4 regions of the Photobacterium japonica genome follow, and region 3 is predicted to be linked to each of the others. Evidence: predicted binding sites of a transcription regulator. Region 3 holds the regulator's gene; each other region holds the start of a gene.
The links. Region 3 encodes MetJ, which represses methionine synthesis genes. Its sites were predicted from a motif close to TTAGACNTNTANANGTCTAA; they were not measured.
Positions count from the first base shown of each region.

Region 1: the regulator MetJ is predicted to act here: its motif matches at 5,671-5,690, upstream of metK (methionine adenosyltransferase).
Region 2: the regulator MetJ is predicted to act here: its motif matches at 2,612-2,631, upstream of metN (methionine ABC transporter ATP-binding protein MetN).
Region 4: the regulator MetJ is predicted to act here: its motif matches at 5,533-5,552, upstream of metH (methionine synthase).

Region 1 is NZ_JAKJSN010000032.1:58,657-66,170, reverse strand. It holds gene ruvX (Holliday junction resolvase RuvX) at 1-46, opposite strand, end outside; gene L4C36_RS13845 (YqgE/AlgH family protein) at 43-606, opposite strand; gene gshB (glutathione synthase) at 748-1,698, opposite strand; gene rsmE (16S rRNA (uracil(1498)-N(3))-methyltransferase) at 1,732-2,463, opposite strand; gene L4C36_RS13830 (HNH endonuclease family protein) at 2,615-3,370, opposite strand; gene L4C36_RS13825 (SprT family zinc-dependent metalloprotease) at 3,556-4,041, opposite strand; gene metK (methionine adenosyltransferase) at 4,434-5,588, opposite strand; gene tkt (transketolase) at 5,986-7,514, shown strand, end outside.
Region 2 is NZ_JAKJSN010000037.1:15,707-23,220, forward strand. It holds gene L4C36_RS14975 (tetratricopeptide repeat protein) at 1-970, shown strand, start outside; gene L4C36_RS14980 (hypothetical protein) at 1,193-1,531, opposite strand; gene gmhB (D-glycero-beta-D-manno-heptose 1,7-bisphosphate 7-phosphatase) at 1,865-2,425, opposite strand; gene metN (methionine ABC transporter ATP-binding protein MetN) at 2,809-3,843, shown strand; gene L4C36_RS14995 (methionine ABC transporter permease) at 3,833-4,519, shown strand; gene L4C36_RS15000 (MetQ/NlpA family lipoprotein) at 4,646-5,461, shown strand; gene ykgO (type B 50S ribosomal protein L36) at 5,580-5,705, opposite strand; gene L4C36_RS15010 (type B 50S ribosomal protein L31) at 5,702-5,971, opposite strand; gene tsaA (tRNA (N6-threonylcarbamoyladenosine(37)-N6)-methyltransferase TrmO) at 6,143-6,832, shown strand; gene L4C36_RS15020 (proline--tRNA ligase) at 6,972-7,514, shown strand, end outside.
Region 3 is NZ_JAKJSN010000007.1:153,938-161,451, forward strand. It holds gene L4C36_RS01245 (SPOR domain-containing protein) at 1-200, opposite strand, end outside; gene cytR (DNA-binding transcriptional regulator CytR) at 359-1,363, opposite strand; gene priA (primosomal protein N') at 1,537-3,738, opposite strand; gene rpmE (50S ribosomal protein L31) at 3,976-4,188, shown strand; gene metJ (met regulon transcriptional regulator MetJ) at 4,362-4,679, opposite strand; gene L4C36_RS01270 (O-succinylhomoserine (thiol)-lyase) at 4,860-6,029, shown strand; gene L4C36_RS01275 (bifunctional aspartate kinase/homoserine dehydrogenase II) at 6,026-7,514, shown strand, end outside.
Region 4 is NZ_JAKJSN010000011.1:1,238-8,751, reverse strand. It holds lysine riboswitch at 2-192, shown strand; gene lysC (lysine-sensitive aspartokinase 3) at 303-1,682, shown strand; gene metH (methionine synthase) at 1,805-5,479, opposite strand; gene L4C36_RS03715 (cation:proton antiporter) at 5,676-6,959, shown strand; gene metA (homoserine O-succinyltransferase MetA) at 7,048-7,514, opposite strand, start outside.

The DNA.
Region 1 (7,514 bases), on a different contig from region 3:
TTGTGGTGCCATAGTCAAAGGCTAAGACGCTACGTGCTTGACTCATGCGTGTCCTTTATCAATCGAAAGGTGGGTGGCATTAATGCCGAGTTGTGCAATGGCTTTCGCCCAGCGTTCATGTATCGGAGTGCTGAACACCACGTCCGGATCCGCTTCGGTGGTCAGCCAGGTATTTTCCGTGAGCTCTTGCTCAAGTTGCCCGGCATCCCAACCGGCATACCCCAGTGCCACCAGAAAGTGATCCGGTGCTTCATGGGTGCCCAGCAGGGATAAAATATCTTTAGAGGTCGTGACCGCGACCTGCTCCGTGAGCGTGATACTGGAACTAAAATGGCCTGTTTGATTATGCAGTACGAAACCGCGATCGGCCGAGACAGGCCCGCCATTGAAGACCGGTTGTTCTAAGCTGTCAGGATTGGTGATCGGTTGTTCGCGTTCAATCTCAATTTGATCGAGCATGCTGCCGACTGAAATATCAATCGGTAGGTTGATAACAATGCCCATTGCGCCTTCATCGTTGTGTTCACAGATGTAGACGACACCGCCTTTGAAGTTGGGATCTTGCATGCTGGGCATCGCAACCAGAAAGTGATTGGTCAAATTCATGGGACTACCTGCTACCTGTCTGCTTTATAACAGTATGCCGACTAATCGGCAGAATTGGTATTCTTGGGCGTGTTTTCTGGTGAGGTTCCGCAACCGAAGCCGGTTGCGGAGAATGCGCATCAAGGCAGTGTGAGCGGGTGCTTACGCCTTGTTGATACGACGTTCGATCGCATCCATGAGTTTGCCGGTGATAGAAATATCAAACGCGGCTTCAATTTCACGGATACAGGTTGGGCTGGTGACGTTGATTTCTGTCAGCTTATCGCCAATCACGTCAAGACCCACAAAGATCAGGCCTTTTTCTTTCAGTGTTGGGCCAACCGCTTCGGCGATCTTACGATCGGTGTCGCTGATCGGACGCGCTTCACCGCGGCCACCGGCCGCCAAGTTACCACGGGTTTCGCCTTTGGCCGGAATACGGGCTAGGCAGTATGGCATCGGTTCGCCGTCGACGACCAAAATACGCTTATCGCCGTTGCTGATGTCTGGCACAAAGGTTTGCGCCATGCAGTAATTCTGGCCCATGGCGGTTAGCGTTTCGATGATCACAGAGACGTTCGGATCGTTTTTCATCACACGGAAAATCGACGAGCCGCCCATGCCGTCTAAAGGCTTGAGGATAATGTCGCCGTGTTCTTGGTGGAACGCTTTGATCTTATCGGCGCGGCGCGTCACCATGGTGATTGGCGTGAGCTCTGGGAACCATGCGGTGAACAGTTTTTCGTTACAGTCTCGTAGGCTTTGTGGCTTGTTGACGATCAGGGCGCCTTCCAGCTCGGCACGCTCAAGGATGTACGTCGCGTAGATGTACTCGGTGTCAAACGGGGGATCTTTTCGCATCAGTACTGCATCGAGTTCCGACAGGGCAATTTCCTGCTCACTGGTGAATTCAAACCAACCCGTTGGATCTTCTTTCAAGCTGACCACGCGGGTACGGGCAACGGCTTTGCCTTGCTCGAGTGACAGGTCATTCATTTCCATGTAGTGGATTTCCCAACCGCGACGTTGTGCTTCCATCATCATGGCAAAGCTGGAATCTTTTTTGATATTGATGGATTCAATCGGATCCATCACGATACCCAGTTTGATCATTCTTTTCTCCTCGTTATTCTTTTCCGTCGGGGCTTAGCCCAGATCACCGAAACGTACCTGCAGCGCGGTAATGGCTGTCATAGCGGCGGTTTCTGTGCGTAGCACGCGTGGGCCAAGCAGCACTTCATCGAACTGGTATTGTTCTGTCATGCTGATTTCTTCGGCCGTTAAACCGCCTTCCGGGCCGATCAGCAAACGTACGTTGGTGACCGGTGTCGGCAGGGTGTTGATGGAGTATTTTGCGCGTGGGTGCAGGTTCAGTTTTAAACCATCGTACGCTTCTGCGCACCAGTCTTCCAATTTCATGACCGGGCGAATCTCAGGCACGACGTTACGGCCACACTGCTCACACGCAGCAATGGCGATTTTTTGCCACTGTTGCATTTTTTTGTCGAAACGCTCGGCATTGAGTTTTACGCCACAACGTTCTGAAATCAAAGGCGTAATGGTGTTTACACCCAGTTCCACGGATTTCTGGATGGTGAATTCCATTTTATCACCACGAGAAATCACCTGACCGAGGTGGATATCCAGCGGCGATTCGCTGCTGTTCTCATGACGGGCTTGGATCTCGACTTCCACACTCTTTTTACTGGCCAGCGTGATCACGGCAGGGAATTCGGCATTGCTGCCATCAAACAGTAAAACCTCTTGTCCGGCTTGCATGCGCATTACGCGGCCAACATGGTTTGCTGCATCATCGCTCAGCAGCACGGTGCCTGAAGACGGAAGGGCTTCAGGGTGGTAAATACGTGGGATTCTCATGGCTATCTTGTAACCTGTTGGGTTTATTCTGGCCGTATTATATACCCCAGTCGAAGAGGGATCACAATGTTACCGTTGGCTGAGGGGCGGCAGAGGGACGGCTGAGAGGGTAAGCGGTCGTACACTGACCGGCTTACCCCCTAGAGGGCGATTATTTCGCGGTGTTTTTACAACGGGCAAGCAGGGCTTGGTATTGCGTGGTTTCACGCGGGGTCAGTGTCAGCTTGTAGCTTTTCACCACGCCGAGGAAACGGGGAATGTATTGGCACTGGTTTTTCGGGGGGAGCCATTCATCCAGCCCTTTTGCGCCTTTTTGACGGTTGAGCGAGGCTTCCACGCTGACCAAGTTTTTCGGATCGTTGGCAAAGATTTTACGCTGGTGGGTGGTCCATGTATTGGCGCCGTGTTCCCACGCCCATTTGAGCGGCACGATATGATCAATATCGATATCAGACGCTTGATAAATGGTTTTGCCAGAATAGGCACTGTTCCAACGGCCTGACACCACGTGGCATTGTTTGTCATCTTTGAACCGCACTTGGCCCACCGATTGGGCGATCAGTGTTTCCATGCGGGCGTTTTGGCAGTCTTTATCGTTATCGCTCCAGCCGTGACCAAAATAGTGGCGTTGGTAGATGGTGCTATTGGCGGTTGCTATCGGCTTTTTCGCTTGTGCGCCTTTTGGCAGACGGCCGCCACTGTCAAGGCAGGCCGAGAGGCTGTCGTAGGCGGTGAAATTTTTGGTGCGCTGATAAGACGCACTGCTGCTGTCATGGCAGATCCCGCTGGTGGATTTCTTCACCACCGTGGATTCAGCAGCATGAGCTGTAGCAGCCAAAGGCAGCAATAGCGTCAGCGCCAATCCGTAGCAGGCGTGGCGAGGCGTGGTGGGCATGAAGTGTCGCATGGCAGTCCTTGAACAGTGAATGATACTGACAAGACTATCACTGAAAGGTTTTTTTAGAAGTGCGTCACGCTGTGTTTTTTGTCACTTACATGATTTGAACCGCGAACGCATTCAGATGAAAGGGATGAGAAAAATAAGAGAAATAAGAGGAAGGGAAGGGATGAGTGTTGCGGGAGTAACGGGCTTTACGTAGGAATAAACGCAAGCGGTTGTGCGCAACGACGGCAGCGGTATTGGGTTTCGCCGCGTTGCACCTTGTTATGACGACGCACGGTGAGCGGATGCTCTTGGCACTGACAGCGATACAGGTAGGTTGTGCCTTGTACGGAACGGACATCCATGCGGTGCGTTGTACGTGGGGGGACGCCAAAGATGTCCTGCATCACGACTTGCCATTCCCGGCCATGGGGACGCACGCGGCCGAAGCGTTTGAACACCACAAGGTGCGCCACTTCATGGGGCACGACTTCATTGAGAAAGGCGTCAGGGTTTTCGGCCAGTAGCACAGGATTAAAACGCACTTCCCAACGTTGTAAATGCGCGGTGCCAGCAATTTTACCTCGTTGCGTAAAGCTGACCACGGGCATCGGCATACGCTTATTCAGTCGCTGATTGGCAACTTTCATACATTGCGCGACGCGGGCAGTCACTTGGTCGTGGAGCGTGGTCATGGTCAGGATCTGTGATGGTGGCAAGGAGAGCAGTATAAGAAATTTAGCAGGGGGAGAGAAGGGACGCGTCTTGAGTAAGAGCGGAAAAGCAAAAGCGGACCTATGGCCCTAAGGTCCTATGGGAAGAGCAAGATCGAGGAACGGTTTTCTAGGGACGAGGTGCGAGAAAAAGGTTTGCTTTGTCTTTGTAGCTCGAAGAGCCTGCTTACAGGACCACAGGACCACAGGACCACAGGACCACAGGACCACAGGACCACAGGACCACAGAATCGCTCTTTCTCGTGCCTTTAGGCTCGATACTCGTCCCTTAAAACGCTTTTCCTCGTCCCTTGAAAACACAAAAAGGAAGCCGAGGCTTCCTTTTTCGTGTCATCTCACTGATGGACTATCGCTTACTTTAGGTTCGCGAAGTCACGTAGGATGTCAGCTTTGTCTGTCGCTTCCCAAGGGAATTCTTCACGACCGAAGTGACCGTAAGCCGCAGTCTTCTTGTACATAGGCTTCAACAGGTCAAGCATTTCGATCAGGCCGTATGGGCGTAGGTCGAAGTGCTGACGTACCGCTTCTACGATGATGTCGTGTGATACTTTTTCAGTACCGAACGTTTCGATCATGATAGACGTTGGATCTGCAACACCGATGGCGTAAGACAGTTGGATTTCACAGCGATCTGCCATGCCCGCTGCAACGATGTTTTTCGCTACGTAACGTGCTGCGTATGCCGCTGAACGGTCTACTTTTGATGGATCTTTACCAGAGAATGCACCGCCGCCGTGACGTGCTGCGCCGCCGTAGGTATCAACGATGATCTTACGACCTGTTAGACCACAGTCACCCATTGGGCCACCGATAACGAAACGACCGGTTGGGTTGATGAAGTACTTGGTGTCTTTGTTTAGCCACTCTGAAGGCAGTACTGGCTTGATGATTTCTTCCATTACCGCTTCTTGCAGTACTGGCAAATCAATGCTGTCACAGTGTTGCGTTGACAGTACCACTGCATCAATACCGACGATCTTGCCTTGGTCGTACTGGAACGTTACCTGAGATTTTGCATCTGGACGCAACCATGGCAATGCACCGTTCTTACGGACTTTTGCCTGACGCTCAACCAAACGGTGTGCGTACGTGATCGGCGCTGGCATCAGCACGTCAGTTTCGTTGGTCGCGTAACCGAACATAATACCTTGGTCACCGGCGCCCAGCTCACGTGGGTCTTCACGGTCAACACCTTGGTTGATGTCTGGCGACTGCTTACCGATTGCGCTCAGTACGGCACAAGAATCGGCATCAAAACCCATTTGTGAGTTCACGTAACCAATTTCACGCACGGTTTGACGGGTGATTTCTTCGATATCAACCCAAGCTGACGTGGTGATCTCACCGCCAACCATTACCATGCCGGTTTTTACGTAAGTCTCACACGCCACACGTGCTTTAGGATCTTGTTCTAAGATCGCATCCAATACTGCATCTGAAATTTGGTCTGCAATTTTGTCTGGATGACCTTCTGATACAGATTCAGAAGTAAACAGGTGCTTCGCCATGAGCGCTCCCACAAGTAATGTTTGTTGAAATGATGGGCTCTATACCAAAAAATCGAGAAGAAAACACACACTATGTATCCGTGTATACGTTTGTATGTATAGAGCTACCTCCGTCTAGACGTCTATAATACCTACTCACCGTATAAAATCAACCGTACGAATGTTACGGAAATACGGAATTCGGCAAGCAAACGATTACCTTGGCGGGCTTTTATTACAGTCAGTTGAGCGAAGTCTGCGATCAGCGCTTTGATATAACACTCATTTTAGGAAGGAAATCGTTTGCAGATATAGGGCAGTGTTTGCGACAATACCCGCCCGCCGAACTCTGGTTATCTGGGTCATGAAGACCGAGATCAAACCGAATCTAAATAGTCTAGGAATTTCTGGAGCAGACATGTCTTCTCGTAAAGCACTCGCAAATGCCATTCGCGCCCTCAGCATGGACGGTGTTCAACAAGCAAACTCTGGTCACCCTGGTGCACCAATGGGTATGGCTGATATTGCTGAAGTATTGTGGCGTGGCCACATGAACCACAACCCACAGAACCCTGAGTGGGCTGATCGCGACCGTTTTGTGCTATCAAACGGCCATGGCTCGATGCTGATTTATTCTCTGCTTCACCTGACAGGCTATGCGCTGTCGATTGATGATCTGAAAAATTTCCGCCAGCTACATTCAAAAACACCGGGTCACCCTGAATACGGTTACGCACCGGGTGTTGAGACCACAACCGGTCCGCTAGGCCAGGGCATCACCAATGCCGTGGGTATGGCGATGGCTGAGAAAGCCTTGGCTGCGCAGTTCAACAAAGCAGGCCACGACATCGTTGACCACAACACGTACGTGTTCATGGGTGACGGCTGTCTAATGGAAGGGATCTCGCACGAAGCGTGTTCACTGGCGGGTACGCTGGGTCTGGGCAAACTGATTGCATTCTGGGATGACAACGGTATCTCTATCGATGGTCACGTAGAAGGTTGGTTCTCTGACGATACCCCGAAACGTTTTGAAGCGTACGGTTGGCACGTGATCCCTGCGGTTGACGGTCACGATGCTGACGCGATCAACGCGGCCATTGAAGCAGCAAAAGCAGAAACCGGTCGTCCGACCCTGATCTGTACCAAGACCATTATCGGCTTCGGTTCACCAAACAAAGCAGGCTCTCATGACTGTCACGGTGCACCACTAGGCGCTGAAGAAATTGCAGCGGCACGTGAATTCCTAGGTTGGGAACACGGTCCGTTTGAAATTCCTGCGGATATCGCTGCAGAGTGGGATGCAAAAGCAGCAGGCGCAGCGAAAGAAGCAGCATGGAATGAGAAGTTCGCAGCTTACGCAGCGGCTTACCCTGCTGAAGCGGCGGAGCTTAAGCGCCGTATGAACGGTGACCTTCCTGCTGAGTGGGAAGAGAAAACCGCGGCAATCATTGCCGATCTGCAAGCGAACCCTGCGAACATTGCGTCTCGTAAAGCGTCACAAAACGCACTGGAAGCGTTCGGTGCGATGCTACCTGAATTCTTGGGCGGCTCGGCGGATCTTGCGCCGTCTAACCTGACCATGTGGTCTGGCTCAAAATCACTGACAGCAGACGATTTCTCAGGCAACTACATCCACTACGGTGTGCGTGAATTCGGCATGACTGCCATTATGAACGGTATCGCCCTACACGGTGGCTTTGTGCCTTACGGTGCGACCTTCCTGATGTTCATGGAATACGCACGTAACGCAATGCGTATGGCTGCGCTGATGAAAATTCAGAACATCCAAGTGTACACGCACGATTCTATCGGTCTGGGTGAAGATGGTCCAACACACCAGCCAGTAGAGCAAATTGCCTCGCTACGTCTGACACCGAACATGAGCACATGGCGTCCATGTGACCAAGTGGAATCAGCCGTGGCGTGGAAACTGGCGATTGAGCG
Region 2 (7,514 bases), on a different contig from region 3:
ACTGCAAGATAATTACCCAAAAGCGGCGGAGTATTTCACGAAGTCGCTAAAAACCAATGCCCTGCCGGTGCCCGTGGCCCAGCAGGTGCGCTACAGCCTTGCGCAGTTGTTATTGGCAGAAGGCAACTTCAAGCAGTCCGTAAAAACCATGAAGCAGTGGTTTGAGGTGGCAAAAACCACCGATGAAAAACCACAGGCCCATGCGTATATCACACTCGCCAGTGCGTATGTACAGCTCGAAGATTACCGTAACGCCATTGCCCCGACGAAAAAGGCCATTGCCATGAGCAAGAAGCCGAGTGAGTCGTGGTATGTGCTGCTGATGGCCGCTCACTATGAGCTTAAGCAGTTCAAAAGTGTCGCGGGGGTACTTAAAACCCTGACCACCAAGTATCCGAAGAAAAAGCAGTATTGGATGCAGTTGTCAGGGATTTACATGGAATTAAATCAGGAGAAAAACTCACTGGCTACGCTAGAGCTTGCCCATAAATTTGGCCTGCTTAGCGAGGAGAAAGAGTTACTTCGCTTGACCAACTTCCAAGCCTATTTGGGGATCCCGTATCGTGCGGCCAAAACGCTAGAAGATGAAATGGGGAAAGGCACCATTGCCCGTACCGCGAAAAACCAAGATAAATTGGGTAACTACTGGCAACAAGCCAAAGCGCTCGACGATGCCATTATTGCGTATCGTAAAGCCTATGACATGAAGCCAACGGTAAAAACGCAGATGAAGATTGCCCGTCTGATGATTCAAGACAAGCAATACAAATCAGCCACACAATTTACCTTGAAAGCGGCACCCGATGCGAAAGGGGATGACAAAGCGGAATTAGCCTACCTACGTGGCATGGCCTATTTCGAGTTGGAACAACCGACTAACGCACTGAAAGCGATGAAAACGGCGGCACAATCAAAAGAAATGCAAGCGATCGCCGGTCCTTGGATCAACTTCTTACAAGACCAAAGCTAAACCGGTTATCGGTTCATCCTCGGTCAATGCCCCAGCCAGCGCCACTTATACATTGCGCGCTGGGGCTCTCAACACATTATTGAATCTCTGTGTGAGTCAGTCACACTGTTTTGGGAAGCATACGCTTCCCTTTTTTTATGCGTGAATGTCCTGACTTTCTTCAGCATGACGCCCTCTCAATATCACCCCGTCACCTCTTCGCCTCATTATGCAGTTTACGGCTTATTGCTCGGCTTCGCGGCGTACACTGGCGATCACTTCCGGGTGGTCATCGGTATCCATCATCTCAGTGGCGCCTGAATGGACAGGCTGCGTGTCTGCTAATTGGATTGCTTGACGCTGTGTCATGTCCTCTAAGGTCGACACATTCGCTTGCGTCACCGTTGAAGCAATCTGCCCCTCTAATTCAGCCGTGATCGTGCTTATCGCTTCAACCTTTTGCATCTGCATTTGTGTATCCAAATCATGTTGCCACCCCCTATCGGCTTGGGCATGCACAGGCGCACTCAATACCATTGCCATCCATACACCCACCACTGTACCCACAATTGTCTTACTCATCGCTCGCTCCTGTACGCTGCTTATCACCTGCTTATCCCCCTACTGCCTGTCATGGTGGGCAGGTATGCCTAGTTACCTTGCAGACTAACTATTGCAGTATACGTGCCAGAAAATATACCCTATAAGATCATGCGCTTACCTGTTCTGGCCTCTTTGCAATATAAGAAGGGTGGCAAAATTGTTCGCATTTTGGCTAAATTCGCCAACACGCCGTCGCTCTCTGCGCTGTCAAACCGCAGGCATAAAAAAGCCGCCTAAATAGGCGGCCTCATCGCATTCATTCAATGCTGAGTATTATTGATGGGCGTTACTGATGGTCATGACGAATGAACGTTACGCAGAACGTGCTGCCAACCATGCAGGGACATCCGCGACGCTATTTAGCACCACATCCGCCAACGCTTCGCCAGCGTCTGTCACCGGCTTACCCGTACGCACCAAAATTTTCGTGCCTACCTCTGCCGCTGCGGCCGCTGTCATGTCATCGGTTTTATCACCGATCATCACCGAGTTGGCCATGTCGATCTTCAGGAAATCACCAGCAGACTTAAACATACCCGCTTTAGGTTTACGGCAGTCACAGTCTTGCAGGTAATCACCCTGCCCTTCGGTTGGGTGGTGTGGGCAGTAATAGATACCGTCAAACTCCACGCCGTTATCGACAAAGTTCCAATCCATCCACTCGGTCAGGGTTAGAAATTCATCTTCCGTGTACATGCCACGCGCAATGCCAGCTTGGTTCGTCACAAGCACCAGTAGGTAGCCCATGTCTTTAAGCTTTTTACAGGCGTCAAACACCCCATCGATGTATTCAAAATCATCAACGGTATGTACATAACCGTGATCCACGTTGATCACGCCATCACGATCGATAAAAACTGCTGGTTTGGACAAGGTCAGCCCTCTGATTTACTGTCTCTATGTGAGGTCAAATTATGGCACGCCTCAGGTTCGGATTCACCTGTTTCTCTCTGCCACCCCACAATATCACCCTAAAGCGCCGTTCAGGCGAGGCGTTCTGACAGGGACAACAGACCATGTTTCAGGGCCGCTCTCAGGGCAAAACAGCGGCAGAGCCATTTAGACGTCCAGACGTAAAAATATCTATTGACTTCACATATGTTAACCCATAGCATCAAACCCATAGATGTGGTTAACACTCCGTGAACACACAATATAAAAATAACGAAAAATTGCAAGACAACACAACAATATACCGGTAGCGACCAATGAAGGGTCGGCTGATCATCAACACGGTATAGGATGCAGGAATGACGATGATTGAAATAAACCGAGTCAATAAAATCTTCTATCAGGGCACCAAAGCGATTCATGCCTTGCGAGATATCAACCTGACCATCCCTCAAGGCACTATCTTTGGGGTGATTGGTTCATCAGGTGCAGGCAAAAGTACCCTGATCCGCTGCGTAAACCTGCTTGAACGTCCTACGGATGGCCAAGTCATTGTCGATGGCACCGACTTAACCCAGCTTAATGGTAAAGCCTTATCTCAAGCACGACGTAAGATCGGGATGATCTTCCAACATTTTAACCTCCTCTCTTCCCGAACCGTGTTTGACAATGTTGCGTTGCCTTTAGAGCTTGCTGGCACAGATAAAAGCGCGATCAATACCAAAGTCACCGAATTACTGACACTGGTCGGCCTGGCAGAAAAGCACGATACCTATCCGGCCAATTTAAGTGGCGGACAAAAACAACGCGTGGCGATTGCCCGTGCGTTAGCCTCTGATCCTAAAGTGCTGTTATGCGATGAAGCCACCAGCGCCTTGGATCCGGCTACGACCCATTCCATTCTGACGTTGTTAAAAGAAATTAACCGTCAGCTTAACCTCACCATTTTGCTCATCACTCACGAAATGGATGTGGTGAAAAACATTTGCTCGGAAGTTGCGATCATTGGTGATGGCGAGCTCGTCGAAAAAGGCCCGGTCGGTGACATTTTTGCCCACCCAAAAACCGCGCTGGCACGGGAGTTCATTCGCTCGACGCTGGATCTGTCGATCCCCGAAGATTACCGCCAACGCATGGTGGCTGAGCGCCAACCCCTGACTTACCCGCTGGTGCGTTTAGAGTTCACCGGGGCGTCGGTGGATGCGCCGTTAATCTCGCAAGTTGCCCGCGAGTTTGATATCGACATCAGTATCTTAAGCTCTGATATGGATTATGCCGGTGGCGTAAAATTTGGATTGATGCTGGCCGAACTGCTCGGTACGGAGCACGCGGCTGAGCAAGCCATTGCCTTCCTGCGTGATCACAAAGTCAACGTGGAGGTATTAGGGTATGTCGCTTGAGTCATTGAGTACATGGTGGGCGGAAAACGAACGCCTGATCCAATTGTTGATGGATGCATTAGGACAAACGCTGGTGATGGTACTGGCATCCGGTTTAATCGGCTTTCTGATCGGCATCCCGGTCGGGGTCGCTCTGCATCTGACCAAAGATAACGGCTTGCTAGCCAACCGCAACGTGAACCGTATCCTGAGCGTGATCACCAATATCGGGCGATCTATTCCGTTCATTATTCTGTTGGTGGCAATTATCCCGTTTACCCGCTTTGTGGTGGGCAGCTCCATCGGTACGGCGGCGGCCATTGTACCGCTGACCGTTGGCGCCATTCCGTTTATCGCCCGTCTGGTTGAAGGGGCGCTATTGGAAGTTCCTAATGGTTTGGTGGAAGCGGCACAAGCGATGGGCGCAACACCCACCCAAATCATCAGCAAAGTGCTACTACCAGAAGCCTTGCCGGGCATTGTGAATGCCGTGACGATCACCTTGGTGACCTTGGTCAGCTATTCCGCCATGGCAGGGACAGTCGGTGGTGGCGGCCTTGGGGATGTTGGTATCCGCTATGGCTACCAACGCTTTGATGGCACCGTCATGTTGATCACGGTTGTCATGCTGATCATCTTGGTGCAAGCGATTCAATCAGCCGGGGATTATTGGGTCAAACGCCTGGATCACCGCTAACCACAACACATCGTCAGCCCCATTCGGTATCGCGGCAGGATCGCCGCGAACCCAATACACGATTGCAAACACAACACACTTATAACATCTAGTATTACGGAAAACCCCAGTTTAAGGAGAAGTATCATGGCGTTTAATTTAAAGAATTTGGTTGTCGTAGCAGGCCTCGCCTCAGCCCTTGCCCTCACCGGTTGTGGCGAGAAAGAAGCGACCGTAGACAATAACAAAGTGAAGATTGGGGTTATGGCTGGCGCAGAAGAGCAAGTCGCTGAAATCGCCGCCAAGGAAGCCAAGGACAAATACGGCTTAGACGTGGAGTTAGTGTCGTTCACTGACTATGTCTCACCGAATGCAGCACTGGAAGAAGGCTCGATTGATGCCAATGCGTTCCAACACAAACCGTATTTGGATCAACAGATCAAAGATCGCGGTTACAAGTTTGCCGTTGCCGGTAACACCTTTGTGTACCCGATTGCTGCTTACTCAAGCAAAATCAAAAATATTGATGAGCTAAAAGCCGGCGATCAAATTGCAGTACCGAACGATCCAACGAACCTTGGCCGCTCATTGCTACTGCTTCAGCAAAAAGGCTTACTGAAGCTAAAAGACGGTGCTGGCCTAACGGCGACAGTACTGGATATCGTAGAAAATCCAAAAGATCTGAAGATTGTGGAACTGGAAGCCGCGCAGCTGCCACGTTCATTGGATGATGTACAACTTGCAATCATCAACAATACCTACGCCAGCAGCATCAACCTGACGCCAGAGCGTGACGGTATCTTCGTTGAAGACAAAGAATCCCCGTACGTGAACCTGATTGTGGCCCGTGAAGACAACGTGAATGCGCAGAACGTACAGACTTTCATTAAGGCGTACCAGTCTGATGCGGTCTACAACGCGGCACAAGAAATCTTCCAAGGTGGTGTAGTGAAAGGCTGGTAACCCTCCTCGCCCATCTCTCATCAAATCCACGTAACGTAAAAAAGCTGGCACTTGCCAGCTTTTTTATACCTTCTCTTTGTGCCCAAAGCACGCACACCTTGTCTCGATTCAGCACACCTTATTTCTGCACCGCTTTAAAGCGCGGATTCGACTTGCAAATCACGTACAAACGGCCACGGCGTTTCACGATTTGGCAGTCACGGTGACGCTGCTTCGCACTTTTTAACGAACTCACGACTTTCATTCTTTCTCTCCTGATTCACGGCCAAACTGGCCAAAACGACGAGTGAAGTTAGCCATACGACCTTCACTGCGTACCACACGCTGTTTACCGGTGTAGAAAGGGTGCGAGGCCGATGACACATCCAAGGTGAAATACGGATAGGTCTGCCCGTCTTCCCATACAATGGTACGGTCGGTGTCTAATGTCGACCCCACCACAAAGTATTGATCCACACTGGTGTCATGAAACACCACTTTACGATAATGCGGATGAATGCCAGCTTTCATATCGCTCTCCTCTCTCTCTGATTATGGGGATCATCGTCCATGCATGTCTTCATCACGATGAACGCTTACCTTGCGTTATGTTATAACATATCATTTGATAGCTATTCTCAATAAAGATCAAGCACTATTTTTATGCTAAGGTCAGCGCAACACTGTTTAGGGTCCACAACCATGCCATACCAGATTGAACCGATTGGGGTGATCCGCTCCCCGTACAAAGAAAAATTTGCCGTGCCCCGCCAGCCGGGTCTAGTCCCGAGTGCGCGATCTGAAATCGTGTTGCAAGGCGATGCCAACGCCCTTGAAGCCGTACGGGGCATCGAACAATTCAGCCACTTATGGCTGCTGTTTTTGTTTGATCAGAATTTGGATGCAGGTTGGCGACCAACGGTGCGTCCACCGCGTTTAGGCGGTAATGAGCGCATTGGTGTGTTTGCCAGTCGTGCCACGTTCCGTCCCAACGGCATTGGGATGTCTGCGGTAGAATTAATCGGCGTACGCCAGCAAGACGGCAATGTCATTATTGAACTGGGTGGGGTGGATTTGGTCGATGGCACCCCAATTGTCGATATCAAGCCTTACATCCCTTATTCTGACAGTTTACCCCACGCACAAGGCGGCTTTGCCAGTGACGAACCGGACACCTTACCCGTGCAGTTCAGTGAACACGCTGAATCACAATTGACGGGTAAACACATGGCACGTCAGCGGGCGGTGATCGAAGAAGTGTTAGCCCAAGATCCGCGTCCTGCGTACAAAAAAGGCAAAGTCGATAACAAGGAATATGCCGTCCACCTGTTCGACTACAATGTCCGCTTCACCATCAGTGATGCAGGGGTGACGGTTTTGGCCCTGCGCTAATCGCACAAATATCTGCCAGCGCCAGTCTGATCCCTTTGGCGAAAGGGGATTTGGCTGGTAAACTGTATCGTTAACGCCTCAGTGGCGGTGGGTTAATCCCAATCCCCCTTATTTACCTATCAACAAACGGATACCATCAATGCGTACCAGTAAATATCTTCTTTCTACCCTGAAGGAGACTCCAAACGACGCAGAAGTAGTGAGCCACCAGCTCATGCTACGTGCAGGTATGATCCGTAAGCTGGCTTCAGGTCTATACACCTGGCTACCTACAGGTCTGCGTGTTCTGCGTAAAGTCGAAAACATCGTTCGCCAAGAAATCGACAATGCCGGTGCAATCGAAACCTTGATGCCCGTTGTTCAGCCGTTTGAACTATGGGAAGAGACAGGCCGTTCTGAAAAGATGGGCCCTGAGCTACTTCGCTTTACTGACCGCCATGTTCGTCCGTTTGTACTCAGCCCAACAGCTGAAGAAGTGATCACTAGCCTTGTGCGTAACGAAGTGAGCTCTTACAAGCAACTGCCGATGAACCTGTACCAAATTCAGACGAAATTCCGTGATGAGCGTCGTCCACGTTTCGGCGTAATGCGTGCACGTGAATTCTGCATGATGGATGCGTACAGCTTTGATATCGATAAAGCCGGTCTAGAGAAATCTTACCAAGCGATGCACGATGCTTAC
Region 3 (7,514 bases):
GGTGTGTCTGTTGATGATGACGTTGGCGTGACCGGCGTGGGTGCGCTGGAAATATAATAGAGGCCGAAACAAAACGCCCCGACGCAGCACGCCGCAATGATCGTGCTCTTCAGGGGAAAACCACGTTGCGGTGCAGGGGCCTTTCGGTTGGCCGTTTTTTTCGCTGCACGGCCGCGTTTTACATAATCTTTGGTAGCCACGATGATGATGGGTCAATCAATGAATAGGGGGGCCTATGTTACAAAGTTGCGCCACGACTGGCTATAGCTGGGGGCGGTTCTGTGTCAGAAGTCCGTGAAATTTGAGGGGGAGAGTGTGAGCTTATGCGCAAAACATAAGCTCATGTATCCATTGTGGATCAATTGGCGGGTGGCGCGGCACTTTCTCGGATCACCAGTTTCGCATCGAGCAGGCGTGAGCCGGAGGCGATATCTTTGCCCCTGAGGATGTCGAGTAACATCATCATGGACTGGCGGCCGATTTCATAACGCGGCTGAGACACGGTCGTCAGCGGGGGATCACAATATTCCGCAAACTGAATGTCATCAAACCCGACAATGGAAATATCCTGCGGCACGCGGAAACCCAGACGCTTGGCTTGCTGCATCGCCCCGATCGCCATGACATCGTTATGGCACAGTAAAGCCGTGGGGGGCTCAGGCAGTGATAACAAGGCGGTCACGGCCCGTGCGCCACCGGCAAAGGTGAAATCACTTCTGGCGGTATAGGCTGGGTTGAGTTCGACGCCAGCACGCCGCAATGCTTGCTGGTACCCTTGAATACGGAATTGGCACAAGCTCGCGCCTTCTGGCCCCGCAATTTGAGCAATGCGCTTGTGGCCCATTTGGGTCAGGTAGTTCACGGCTTCAAAGGCGGCAGTCAGGTTATCGATATGCACGGTCGGTAGTTCAAGCTCAGGGGCAAATTCACAGGCCATGACCATTGGCGGCAGGTTTTTCTGTTCCGGTTTGCTGACATCGAACGGGAGATCGGTGCCAAGCAGGAGCATGCCGTCAGCTTGTTTGGTGAAAACGAGATTAACGAATGAGTTTTCGCGGGTTTTTTGTTGCCCACTGTCACCAAGCAAGACCAGGTAGCCATGCTCCATCGCTGCTTCCTCTATCCCGCGAATGATCTCTGTAAAGTACGGATCACAGATATCGGGGACAATGGTGACGATGGTTTTTGATTCGTTGCGACGAAGATTCCTAGCCAGTGAATTGGGTGAATAGCCAGCATCCATGACAGCTTGCTCAACCTTCTTCCGAGTTGAGGCCGACACTTTCTCCGGGTTCATCAAGGCACGGGAGACCGTGGCCGTTGAGACGCCGGCGAGCTGGGCAACATCCTTCATTGTCGCCATAGTTACTGTTCCTCTCTATTATAATTCTCTCTTAACCGCTGAAGGATCATGGCCAAATCGGGGCTGATACCTGAAACAGCGAGCATGCTATTGTAGGCGGTATGCCGGTGATTAAACATGCTTGGAACAACATAAATTACATCCCTCACGTGATTTGTATCGCATTGTTCATTTTAAGTTAAATCCTGCGGTTCAACATCGATCGACCAGCGGATTTTCTTGGCCAGCGGCAGCAATTGGATCGCCGGTTTCGCAATGCTGATCCACTGCTGCAGGGTCTTTCTGCTGGGCGCTTGCAGCAACAGTTGCCAGCGATAACGCCCCGCGCGACGAGCGAGGGGCGCGGGGTTGGGCCCCATCACCATGGTCTCATTGTTATAGACTGGACTGGTTTCCAAAATCCCCCGCACTTGCTGGAAGAACTGCTCGACCAAGGCATTGTCGTTGGCTTCGGCACGCAATAGGGCCAAATACGTGAACGGTGGTAACCATGCTTGTTTACGTTCCGTCAGCGCCCCTTGGGCAAAGTGATCGTAGCCCTTGTACAGCAAGGCTTGTAGTAGGGCGTGTTCCGGATGGTGGGTTTGTAGCACCACTTCGCCCGGTTTACTGGCCCGTCCGGCGCGACCGGCAACCTGCGTAAACAGTTGGGCGAGACGTTCCGGCGCGCGAAAATCGTTACAGAATAGGGCGCTGTCGACATCGAGCAACGCCACCAAGGTGACATCCGGGAAGTGGTGGCCTTTGGCCAGCATTTGGGTGCCAATTAAAATTTGGTATTCATTGTTGCGGATCGCCTCAAGGTAGCTTTCTAGGCTGCCTTTGCGGCGGGTGCTGTCGCGGTCGATTCGCACCGTGCGATAGTCTGGAAACAGGGTCGCCAGTTGTTGCTCTAGCTGCTCGGTACCAACACCCACGGCATTGAGTTGGGTTGACCCACACTGGCCACATTGCAGCATCATCGGCCGCTGGGTCGCACAGTGATGGCAACGCAATTCGCCACTTTGCTGGTGGAAGGTGTAATAGGCATCACAGCGTTTACATTCGGCCAACCAGCCGCATTCGTGGCAGATCACCGCCGGCGAAAAGCCGCGACGGTTAAGGAAGAGCATCACCTGATTGCCGGCCTGTAAATGGCTGCGCATGCGGGCGATCAATGGCGCCGATAAGCCTGACTCCAGATACAACCCTTTGACATCCAGCACGCCATGGCGAGCCGGTTTCGCGTGGCCTGCCCGTTGCGACAAGGTGAGGTGATGGTATTTGCCGCTTTTGGCATTGTGCAGGGTTTCTAACGCCGGCGTGGCGGATCCTAACACAATCGGAATGTGTTCCTGACTGGCGCGCATCACGGCCAAATCGCGGGCGTGATAGCGTAGACTGTCCTGTTGTTTGTACGAGCCGTCGTGTTCTTCATCAACAATGATGATCCCCAAGTTGGCAAACGGGGTGAATAACGCCGAGCGGGTACCAATGATGATTCCGGCTTGATTATCGCGGCCAGCCAACCAGGCCACCATGCGTTCGGTGTCGTTTAACCCCGAGTGAATGGTCTGTAACGGCACATTAAAACGACGACGGAAGCGGTTGATGGTTTGCGGGGTTAGGCCAATTTCCGGCACTAAGATCAAGGCTTGTTTGCCCGCCGCCAAGATAGGTTCGAGCACATTGAGGTAGACCTCGGTCTTTCCCGATCCCGTCACCCCTTCCAATAAATAACAACCGAAGGCCTCTTGGGCGTTCACCGCGGCGACGGCCACGGCCTGCTCTTCATTCAGGCGGGGCTTTTCTTCGGTGACGGCAAAATCGGGCAGCCAAGGGCGCAGGGCTTGTTGCTCCGTGACGCTTTCAATCCAGCCTTTCTTCGCCAACGTGGTGAGGGTGGCGGCCGTGATGTCTTCGGCCAGTAAGGCTTCATGGCTCACTTTTCCTCGGCGCAGTGCCTGCAATACTTGTTGCTGTCGCGGGGCATTTTTCAGCGTGGTGGCCGCCTGCTCTTGCCCACTGGCGGTGAGTTGCCAAACTTTTAAACTGGCCGGTGAGGCTTCACGGCCTTTGCGTAATAGGGCGGGCATGGCGTTAGCCAAGGTGTCACCGAGCGGGTATTGGTAAAAACGGCTGGCCCAGGTCAGCAAGTTGAATAAAGGTTGGGGCCACAATGGCGCACTGTCGAGGACTGCCGTGATCGGCTTGAGTTGCTCGAGCGGGAAGTCAGAGTGATCGGTCTGCGCGATCATAACGCCCACCAAGTGTTGACGGCCAAACGGCACCTTCACGCGCCCGCCGATCATGGGATGCTGGCCGGCTTTGATCAGGTAATCAAATTGTTTGTCGAGAGGGACTGGCAGTGCCACACGGGCGATGTTGGGCGTCATATTAAACCGCGAAATGAGCTGGAACTAAGAGGGGGCAGTGTACCTCGGCAGAGGGCTAGCGGCAAAGCCGTGACTAAAGCGGTGAGGATCAGTTGATTTTGGCAATATGATTGATTACTATACGCCGCCTAATTTGGTGTATTGGAAATTGCCAATACGCTGACTATTTTTTTAATGACGTGTGGTGCCCGGCTTAGGATCGGGAGAGCGACACGGCCTTACTTTTGAGGTTATCCCATGAAACAAGGTATTCACCCAGAGTACTCTCCAGTAAACGCACGTTGTTCTTGTGGCAACACTTTCGTCTTCAACTCTACTATGACTAAAGACGTGAACCTAGACGTGTGTGACAAATGTCACCCATTCTACACTGGTAAGCAGCGTGTAGTTAGCTCTGGTGGCCGTATCGACAAATTCAACAAGCGTTTTGGTGCTCTTACTACTAAGTAATTGCCCGCTTGAATGTCGTAAAAAAGGAACGCAATTGCGTTCCTTTTTTTATGCCTGCGATTTGTCGGCCTTGTGGGTCGGCAGTATGTATCGTGTATCGGTATTGATTGACAGACAGAAACAAAAAAACCAGCCCAAGGCTGGTTTTTTTGTTTGCATCGCTTGTTGAAGACTTATTCGTTAATGTCTTCGTATTTGATGCCCATTTCTTCCATCAGGCTTTTCGCCTCTGCGGGCAGATCATCCGGGCGATCTTTACGGATATCATCATCCGTTGGCAGCGGCTGACCGGTGTAGGCGTGCAGGAAAGCTTCACACAATAGCTCGCTGTTGGTGGCGTGGCGTAAGTTATTGACCTGACGGCGAGTACGCTCATCAGTCAGGATTTTTAGCACCTTCAGTGGGATCGAAACCGTGATCTTTTTTACTTGTTCGTTTTTCTTTCCGTGTTCCGCGTATGGACTGATGTATTCGCCATTCCACTCTGCCATTGTTAACCTTCTCAGCGATGTTAGATTGAAGAAATAGTAATAGACCTGAATTCTAGCGGGATTTACCGCTACAAGCAAAGACATATAGACGTCTGGAAGTGTTGACGTCTTTTGTGAATGTGGTTATGTTGTTGCATAATCGTTATTCATCATCGGGTTCACCCTACAAGGATAGTAAATATGAGTGACCAGAAGCTTGCTACCGTTGCCGTTCGCGCCGGCATCGACTCGGATACACAATTCAATGCGGTGGTACCGCCACTGTATCTGACCTCGACTTACAGCTTCCCCCAATTGGGTGAGGTGCCTACCTTTGACTATTCTCGTTCCGGTAACCCGACGCGCAATACCTTGGCGGATGCCCTAGCGACCTTAGAAGGGGGCGCCGGTGGGGTGGTGACCAATTGTGGTACCGCCGCGATGAACTTGCTGGTGTCTGCGTTATTAGGTCCAGATGATTTGATTGTCGCGCCGCATGACTGTTATGGCGGCACGTACCGTCTGTTTGATACTCGCGCCCAAAAAGGCGACTTTAACGTCTGCTTTGTTGATCAGACCGATCCCCTCGCACTGGCGGATGCATTGGCGAAAAAACCCAAGCTGGTGTGGGTCGAAACCCCGTCGAATCCGCTGTTACGCATTGTCGATGTCGCTGAGTTATGTGCCGCTGCCCATCAAGCCGGTGCATTAGTGGCGGTGGATAATACGTTCTTATCGCCGATCCTCCAACAACCACTTTCACTTGGCGCCGATTTTGTTGTCCATTCTACCACTAAGTACATTAACGGCCATTCCGATGTGCTCGGCGGCGTGCTGATCGCCAAGACTGACGCGCACGCAGAAACCTTGTCGTGGTGGGCGAACTGTATCGGTGCAACCGGTGCGCCGTTTGATGCTTACCTGACGTTGCGTGGGCTGCGCACACTGGCTCCTCGCATGCGCATGCATGAAGAGAACAGCGCCCAAGTCTTGGCGTACCTTCAGCAGCAACCGTTAGTGGGCACGCTTTACCACCCGAGTCAGCCCGATCATCCCGGGCATGACATTGCCCTGAAACAGCAAAAAGGCTTTGGCGCGATGCTGAGTTTTGAGATCAATGGCAGCATGGCCCAGTTGGAAACCTTTGTGCGTGAGCTGAAGTGTTTCTCTCTGGCGGAATCGTTAGGTGGCACGGAAAGCCTGATTTGCCATCCGGCGAGCATGACCCACCGTGCGATGTCGGATGAAGCGCAAGCCGAAGCCGGCTTGAAAACCTCGTTACTCCGGTTGTCGGTCGGCTTGGAAGACCCGAGTGATTTGATTGCAGACTTGGCGCAGGCCTTTGCGCAGGCAGAGAAGGTGGCAGTATGACGGCGATGAGCGGACGGCAATTACATAAATTCGGTGGCAGCAGCTTGGCCGATCCCGCCTGTTATTTACGGGTGGTGGCGATCCTACGTGAGTATTCGGGCGCAAATGATCTGGTGGTGGTGTCTGCTGCCGGCAAGACGACCAATCAGTTGATTGAGTGGGTGTCACAGCTAGAGAAAGACGGCCGACAAGCCCATGAAACGCTGCAAGCTATCCGCGCATTTCAGCAGCAACTGATTGAAAGCTTGCTAGACGGCGAGACGGCGGATGCGTTACTGACACAATTACATTTTGAACTCGGTGAGTTGGCGCGCTGGGGGGAAAGCCCACTGAGTGAAGCGCAAGTGGCGAGTGTGCTGGGACATGGTGAAGTGTGGTCGGCCCGTTTATTGGCGACGTTGCTGACACAGCAGCAGTTGCCGGCAACCAGTGTCGATTCACGGCTATTCTTGCGCGCCGAACGCGCTGCGCAGCCCGAAGTGGATCGCGGCCAATCTTGGCCCTTGCTGCAAGAGCAGCTTGCTCAGCATAATCAGTACCGTGTCGTGATCACTGGATTCATGGCGCGCAACCAAGCCGGTGATACCGTCTTATTGGGGCGCAATGGCTCGGACTATTCTGCCACGGTGATTGGGGCGTTGGCGGATGTCACGCGCGTGACCATCTGGAGTGATGTGGCCGGTGTCTACAGTGCCGATCCGCGTAAAGTGGAAGATGCCTGTTTACTGCCGCTATTGCGCTTGGATGAAGCCAGTGAACTGGCCCGTTTGGCGGCCCCCGTGCTGCACAGCCGTACGTTACAACCCGTGGCGCAGAGTGCCATCGATCTGACCTTGCGCTGTAGCCATGAGCCAGAATCAGGCTCGACCCGGGTTGAGCGTGTCTTGGCGTCTGGCCGAGGGGCGAAAATCATTACCTCGTTAGACGATGTGTGTTTGATCGCGCTGACGATCCCCCGTTCGCACGACATCGCATTGGTGGAAGCCGAGCTCGAGCGTATTTTGTCGCGTGCCCAATTGCAGCCGCTGGCACAAAGTGTGGAAGCCGATAAAGGCCGTATCCAATTGGCCTATACCGGTGAGGTGGTCAACAGTGTGCTGGCCCTGTTGCAAGACAGCGGTGTCGCAGCGGAGTTGCGTTTGCGTGATGGTTTCTCTTTGGTGGCGGCCGTGGGCGCGGGCGTGGTGAGCAATGCCATCCATTGCTACGGCTTTTATCAGCAGCTGAAAGGCCAGCCGGTGGAGTTCATGGCGGAGTCGCGCTCTGGACTGAGTTTGGTGGCGGTACTGCGTAAGGCTGATACCGATCGTTTGTTGCCGCGTATTCACCAAAGTTTGTTCCAAGCCCAAAAGCGGATTGGTTTGGTGCTATGTGGCAAAGGCAACATTGGCAGCCGCTGGCTGAGCTTGTATGACAGCCAGCGCGTGGCGTTAGAGAAGCGCCATGGCATGAGCTTCACCTTGATCGGCGTGGTCGACAGCAGCC
Region 4 (7,514 bases), on a different contig from region 3:
TGAAAACAGAAGAGGAGCGTTACCCAGGTATCGATGATTGCGGGGCCCCACCCCAACGCAATCTTGAGAGGGGGAGTAACGCCGAGATATGGCATGACAGGGGGCATGGCATATCGGCTATGAAGGTTGAATCCTTCTGGCTGTCACCTTTCTCATGACTATGACCGAGAAAGGTGGGGAGCTTCTGGTCATGCCATCTACCAAGATCTGACTGCTAGATTCCCCTGACACTTGTCGGGATCTTGATCCCGAGTCATCCCCCTTTGTATTAGACTTTCTACTATCTTACTGGGAGACTCGTTGTGAGCTTTGTTGATAATAACTTTACTGTTCCTCCGCCGATCACTGTAGCGAAATTTGGCGGCACCAGCGTAGCCGATCATGCCGCCATGAGCCGTAGTGCTAGCATTATTAAAAATAACCCACAAGCTAAAGTGGTTTTAATCAGTGCATGCTCCGGTGTTACCAATCTGCTGGTTGAGTTAGCAAATGGAATTGCCGATAACGAGCAGCGCTCAGAGCGGCTACAACAACTTCATACTATTCATCAGTCTATTCTGAATGAACTGGCGCACCCCGAAACGATTTCGGGTGAGATCCAACAACTGCTAGATCAAGTCGCAGACTTGGCCAAGCACGCCTCGCATACCCCTTCCAAGCAATTGACCGACCAGTTGGTTGCCCATGGCGAACTGCTTTCTACGCATCTTTTTACCCAAATTCTCAATGAAATGGGCGCAAGTGCTGCACGTTTCGATATTCGCCACATTCTGCGTACCGACAGCCAATATGGAAAAGCTATCCCCGATATTGATGCTATTCGTCAGTTAGCCACACAGCGCATGCAACCGTTGCTCAGTGAGTCGATTGTCGTTTCTCAAGGCTTCATTGGGGCCAATGAACACGGCCAAACCACGACCCTCGGTCGCGGTGGCAGTGACTACAGTGCCGCACTGGTTGCCGAAGCCATTCAAGCTGAGACGTTAGAGATCTGGACAGACGTCCCTGGCATGTACAGCACCGATCCGCGCATTACCGCCAATGCCAAACCCATCAAAGAGATCAGCTTCAGTGAAGCCTCTGAAATGGCAAATTTTGGCGCAAAGATCCTGCATCCATCAACGCTGCTTCCGGCAGTACGTCAAAAGATCCCGGTCTTTATTGGTTCATCTAAAGCACCGGAACAAGGCGGTACGTGGATCCGTCAACACGTCACTGCCCCGCCGAAATTCCGAGCATTGGCATTGCGTTGTAACCAAACCATGGTCACGCTAACCAGTTTAAAAATGTTCCAGGCCTACGGCTTCTTATCCGAAGTTTTCCGCATTTTGGCCGAGCATAAAGTCTCTGTGGATTTGATCACCACCTCTGAGGTCAGCGTGTCACTGACGCTGGATCAAACCGACACCTGCGGCGGTGCCCCTAATTTACCGGCTGCCGCGACCGCTGAACTGAGCAAGTTGTGCCGTGTGGAAGTGGAACAAAACCTCTGCTTAATCGCGCTGATCGGTAATAAACTAGGCGACGCCCCAGGCGCTGCGACGCAAGTGTTTGGTGCGCTCGAGCAATACAGCCCACGCATGATCTGTTTTGGTGCCAGTGCCCATAACCTGTGTTTCTTGGTTAATACTGAAGAATCACGCGATGTGGTAAGAACACTGCACCACACCTTGTTTGAATAATCCTTCGTTATTCGACATAAAAAAAGGCGCTCACTGAGCGCCTTTTTTATACACGATTCATATCGGCCTTATACCAAAACGGGGATACCTGAACGCACCACCATGGTTTGATACGCCTGCCGTTAAGACAAGTTCGGACCCAGCCATTTCTCTGCTTCCAACATATCCCAACCTTTACGATCCGCATAGCTGTCACGCTGATCCGGCTGGATCTGCGCAATCGCGAAGTAACGGGAATCTGGGTGGGAAAAATACCACCCCGACACCGACGCACCCGGCCACATTGCGTAACTGGAGGTCAGTGACATTCCGATAGTTTCTTCCACGTTTAGTAATTCCCACAAGCTGCCTTTTTCGGTGTGCTCTGGACAAGCGGGGTAACCCGGTGCCGGGCGGATCCCTTGGTATTTCTCACGGATCAAGGCGTCGTTACTGAGGTTTTCATTCGGCGCATAGCCCCAGATGTCTTTACGTACCTGCTCATGGAGATATTCAGCAAAAGCTTCTGCTAAGCGATCAGCCACGGCCTGGATCATGATGGCGTTATAGTCATCCCCCGCTGCTTTATAGGCGTCTGCTAACTCACGCTCGCCCACGCCGCCAGTGACAGCAAACCCACCGACCCAATCCAACTTCCCACTGTCTTTCGGCGCAATGTAATCCGACAAGCAATAGTTATAGCCTTTAGGTTTCTGGGTTTGCTGGCGCAGGTTATACAGCACTTTCGCGACCGTCGTGCGTGACTCATCGGTATACACCTCGATGTCGTCACCGACATTGGCGGCAGGGAACAGCCCACACATACCGCGTACCTTGAGTAAGCCTTCTTGTATTACACGATCCAGCAGATCATTGGCGTCTTTAAACAGGCGTTGTGCTTCTTCCCCAACCTCTTCATGATCGAAAATCGCAGGGTATTTACCCATCAGCGACCATGTCATGAAGAAAGGCGTCCAATCGATATAAGGACGTAAAATAGCCGCATCAACCTCATCAAATACATGGATCCCCGGCTTGGCAGGTGCCGGTGGCGTATAGCCAGCCCAGTCAATCACGACCTTATTGGCTCGTGCTGCTTCCAGTGTCACAGGCTTGGTGCGCGGTCGTTTCCGGGCATGCTGTTCTCGCACCACGTCATAATCAGCTTGCAGTTTTTCTACAAAGCCCGGCTTGAGTGTTTCCGACAGCAAAGAGGAACAAACACCGACGGCACGTGAAGCATTATTCACATACACCACAGGATGACGGTAATTTTGCTCAATCTTCACCGCGGTATGGGCTTTTGACGTTGTTGCACCGCCAATCAACAGCGGTAAATCAAAGCCCAGTCGCTCCATCTCTTTGGCCACATGCACCATTTCATCTAATGACGGCGTGATCAAGCCAGACAAGCCAATGATGTCGACGTTTTCCTCAACCGCCACTTTGAGGATCTTTTCACACGGCACCATGACCCCAAGATCGATGATTTCGTAGTTATTACACTGCAATACCACGCCGACAATGTTCTTACCGATGTCGTGCACATCACCTTTGACTGTCGCTAATAATATTTTGCCATTGGTGGAACCAACGTCTTTCGTCGCATTAATAAAAGGCTCTAAATGGGCAACGGCTTGTTTCATAACACGCGCCGATTTAACGACTTGCGGCAGGAACATCTTCCCTTCACCAAACAAATCACCGACCACATTCATGCCATCCATCAACGGTCCTTCAATGACCGACAACGGTTTGTCCGCATTCACACGAGCTTCTTCAGTATCTGCCACAATGAATTCGGTGATCCCTTTCACCAACGCATGCTCTAACCGCTTCTCTACCGGCCACGTTCGCCATTCTAAAGCTGACGCATCGGTTTCTTTACCGACGTCTTTACCGGCATATTCAGCGGCAATATCAAGTAAACGTTCCGTGCTGTCATCGCGTCGATTCAGTACCACGTCTTCCACCGCTTCACGCAGTTTAGCGGGCACATTATCGTAGACCTCAAGCTGACCGGCATTGACGATCCCCATGTCCATCCCGTGCTTAAAACAGTGGTAGAGGAACACGGCATGAATGGCTTCCCGCACGTAATTGTTACCACGGAAAGAGAAAGAAACGTTAGAGACCCCACCGGAAATCATCGCATGGGGCAAATCACGCTTAATGTCGGCAACGGCTTCAATGAAGTCGACGGCGTAGTTGTTGTGTTCATCAATCCCGGTCGCGACCGCAAAGATATTCGGGTCAAAAATAATATCTTCAGGCGGAAAGCCCACTTCATCCACAAGGATCCGATACGCATTGGTACAGATTTCCAGTTTCCGTTCACGGGTATCAGCCTGCCCGACCTCATCAAACGCCATCACGATAACAGCCGCGCCATAGCGGCGGATCAACGAGGCTTGTTCAATAAACTTGGTTTTACCTTCTTTCAAAGAGATGGAGTTAACGATCCCTTTGCCTTGAATACACTTCAGACCGGCTTCTATCACCTCCCATTTGGAGGAGTCGACCATGATAGGGACTTTCGCGATTTCCGGCTCTGTCGCACACAAGTTTAAGAAACGCACCATCGCCGCTTCGGCATCCAGCATGCCTTCATCCATATTGATATCGATGATTTGCGCGCCGTTTTCCACCTGTTGACGCGCCACTTCCAACGCTTCGTCGTACAACTCTTCTTTGATGAGCCGCTTAAAACGCGCCGAACCGGTCACATTGGTCCGCTCACCCACGTTGATAAACAGGCTGTCTTTTTCAATGGTCAGCGGTTCAAGCCCAGACAAGCGACAAGCCACGCGGATCTCGGGTAACGCTCGCGGTACAATATCTTTTGTTACGGCATGCATCTGACGAATGTGCTCGGGTGTGGTCCCACAACAGCCACCAATCAAATTAAGAAAGCCGCTTTCCGCCCACTCTTTCACATGTTCAGCCATGTCTTCCGGCGACAAATCATACTCACCAAACGCATTCGGCAAACCAGCATTGGGGTGCGCAGAGACGGCATATTCAGAGATACGCGATAATTCGGCGACATAAGGGCGTAATTCATCCGGCCCTAAGGCACAGTTAAGGCCAATAGAAATCGGCTTAACATGGCGCAAGGCGTTATAAAAGGCTTCGGTGGTTTGACCAGAAAGCGTACGGCCGGAGGCGTCGGTAATGGTGCCGGAAATCATCACAGGTAAGCTATAACCCAGCTCATCAAAGACGGTTTCGACCGCAAAGGTACAGGCTTTGGCGTTAAGGGTGTCAAAAATGGTTTCGATCAAGATAAGATCGGCGCCACCTTGGATCAAGGCATGCGTGGATTCCGAGTAGGCCTGCACCAGTTCATCAAATGTGACATTACGGTAACCGGGATCGTTCACATCCGGAGAGATAGAGCAAGTACGGTTCGTCGGGCCTAATACACCGGCGACAAAACGCGGTTTGTCCGGCGTTTTTGCCGTCCATTCATCGGCGGCGGCACGGGCTAACTGCGCGGCCACCAAGTTAATTTCGGCGCTCAGACTTTCCATGTCGTAATCCGCCATCGCAATGGTGGTCGCGTTGAAGGTGTTGGTTTCAAGGATATCCGCCCCGGCTTCAAGGTAGGCGATATGAATATCTTGAATAAGTTGCGGCTGGGTCAAAACCAGTAAATCGTTGTTCCCTTTGAGATCGGAAGGCCAATCCGCGAAGCGTGTGCCACGGTAATCCTGCTCCTCCAACTTATAGCCCTGGATCATGGTGCCCATGCCACCATCAATGATCAAGATCTGCTCATTTATCCGCTTTTTAAGTACATCCTTGCTCGTCAACACCACATTCATCCTTCTTTAATGTTACAGCTATTTCACATCCTACCATAGCAAGAATGGAAATCTAGACGTCTATCGTATGTCTCATGGAATAAATAATGCAAAGTATCGATAAATTAATCATGGCTATCGGTATAGGATGGATTTATATTTTATTACAATTAAATGCTTTACTTAGCTTCCACCTAGAGGTCACGGAATGTCAGTCTACAGCACCCTCTGTTTTCTTGCCGCCGCTGCAATGCTCATTGCGTTTGTTAATAGCAAAATAGGAAAAATGCAGACCACTATCGCCATTACTGCTGGCGCATTGATCCTTTCTCTCATTATCATCATCGCCGGTCAAAGTGGCTGGTTCCATCTCGATACCATTGCCGCCGAACACCTAACTGAAATCAATTTTGAAGACTTTCTCTTAAAAGGGATCTTAGGTTTCTTGCTCTTTGCTGGCGGCCTGGGGATCAAACTGCCTCACCTTGAAGATCAAAAGTGGGAAATCACCACATTGGCGCTCGGTGCAACATTGTTCTCGACCTTCTTTATTGGTGGGGCGCTATGGGGCATTTGTCAGCTCATCGGCATCCCCTTAGGGTTCATCTACTGCCTGTTGTTTGGTGCCCTGATCTCTCCCACGGATCCCATCGCTGTGCTTGCCATTGTCAAAAAACTCCACGCGCCAAAACGCATTTCAACCCAAATAGAAGGGGAGTCCTTATTTAACGACGGCTTCGGGTTGGTCATTTTCGTCACCCTTTTCACGATTGCGTTTGGTGACCATACCCCAACGGTCATGGGGGTCGGACAATTATTCCTACAGGAAGCGATTGGCGGCATTATTTATGGCTTTGTACTCGGGCTACTCTTCCATTACCTGATCTGTGCCACCAATGACCATTCCATGGAATTACTACTGACATTAGGGATCCCAACAGCCGGCTATGCCTTGGCCGACGTCATCCATGTGTCTGGCCCATTGGCCATGGTCGTCGCGGGGATCATGATCGGTAACTGGACACGCTACATTGGCTTTTCCAAAGAAAGCGAAGCGCATCTCGATCATTTTTGGGAGCTCGTGGATGAATTTCTCAATGGAGTGCTGTTCTTGCTTATCGGGATGAGCATGCTGCTCTTTACTTTCCACCATGAAGATTGGATCTTGATGGTACTGGCGGTTCCATTGGTTCTGTTAGGTCGCTATCTGAGCGTGAAACTGGCCTATGTCGGCTTTCAACGCTACCGCGACTATAATCCGTATTCCATTAGGATTTTAACTTGGGGGGGACTACGTGGAGGCCTTGCGCTGGCGATGGCAATGGCGATCCCCGCAGGCGTTATGGTCATCCCAGAAAAGAACATTGATGTGCGGGAAATCATTCTGGTGATGACCTACTCGGTAGTGGTGTTTTCTATTTTGATCCAAGGCTCCACCATTGTGCCGCTGATCAATAAAGCTAAAGCATGGGAAGCCAAACAGCCGCATTGATCATATAAGCATCCTCCCTCTATACACAGATAAAACAAAGGCCTGTCTCAACAGGCCTTTTTCTCATCTTCATCTTAGCAATGTCGTGCTATTCATCTTTGGTAAAGTTCGCTTCGGAGAAGCGGTCCAAATCATACGGTGTCTGCTGGTAAACACAGTAATTCAACCAATTCGCAAACAGCAGATGCCCATGACTACGCCAACTCGCAATCGGTGCTTGCTCAGGGTCATCATCCGGATAATAGTTCACTGGGATCATCGGTTCCATCCCCTCCCCCATATCCCGCATATATTCATTGTGTAAGGTATCCACATCATACTCAGGGTGACCCGTCACAAACACATTGCGTTTGTCTTTAGTCGATGCCAGATATACCCCTGCTTGCGCGGAGGTGGCGAGAATATCCAAATCCGTATGTTGCTGTAGGTATTCTGGCGAAAAGTCTGCATAACGCGAATGCGGCGCTAAGAATGAATCATCAAAACCACGCAGCAAAGGGTGGTGACAATCCAAAGAACGGTGAGTATAGATACCCGAGAGTTTGCTTTTGCGTG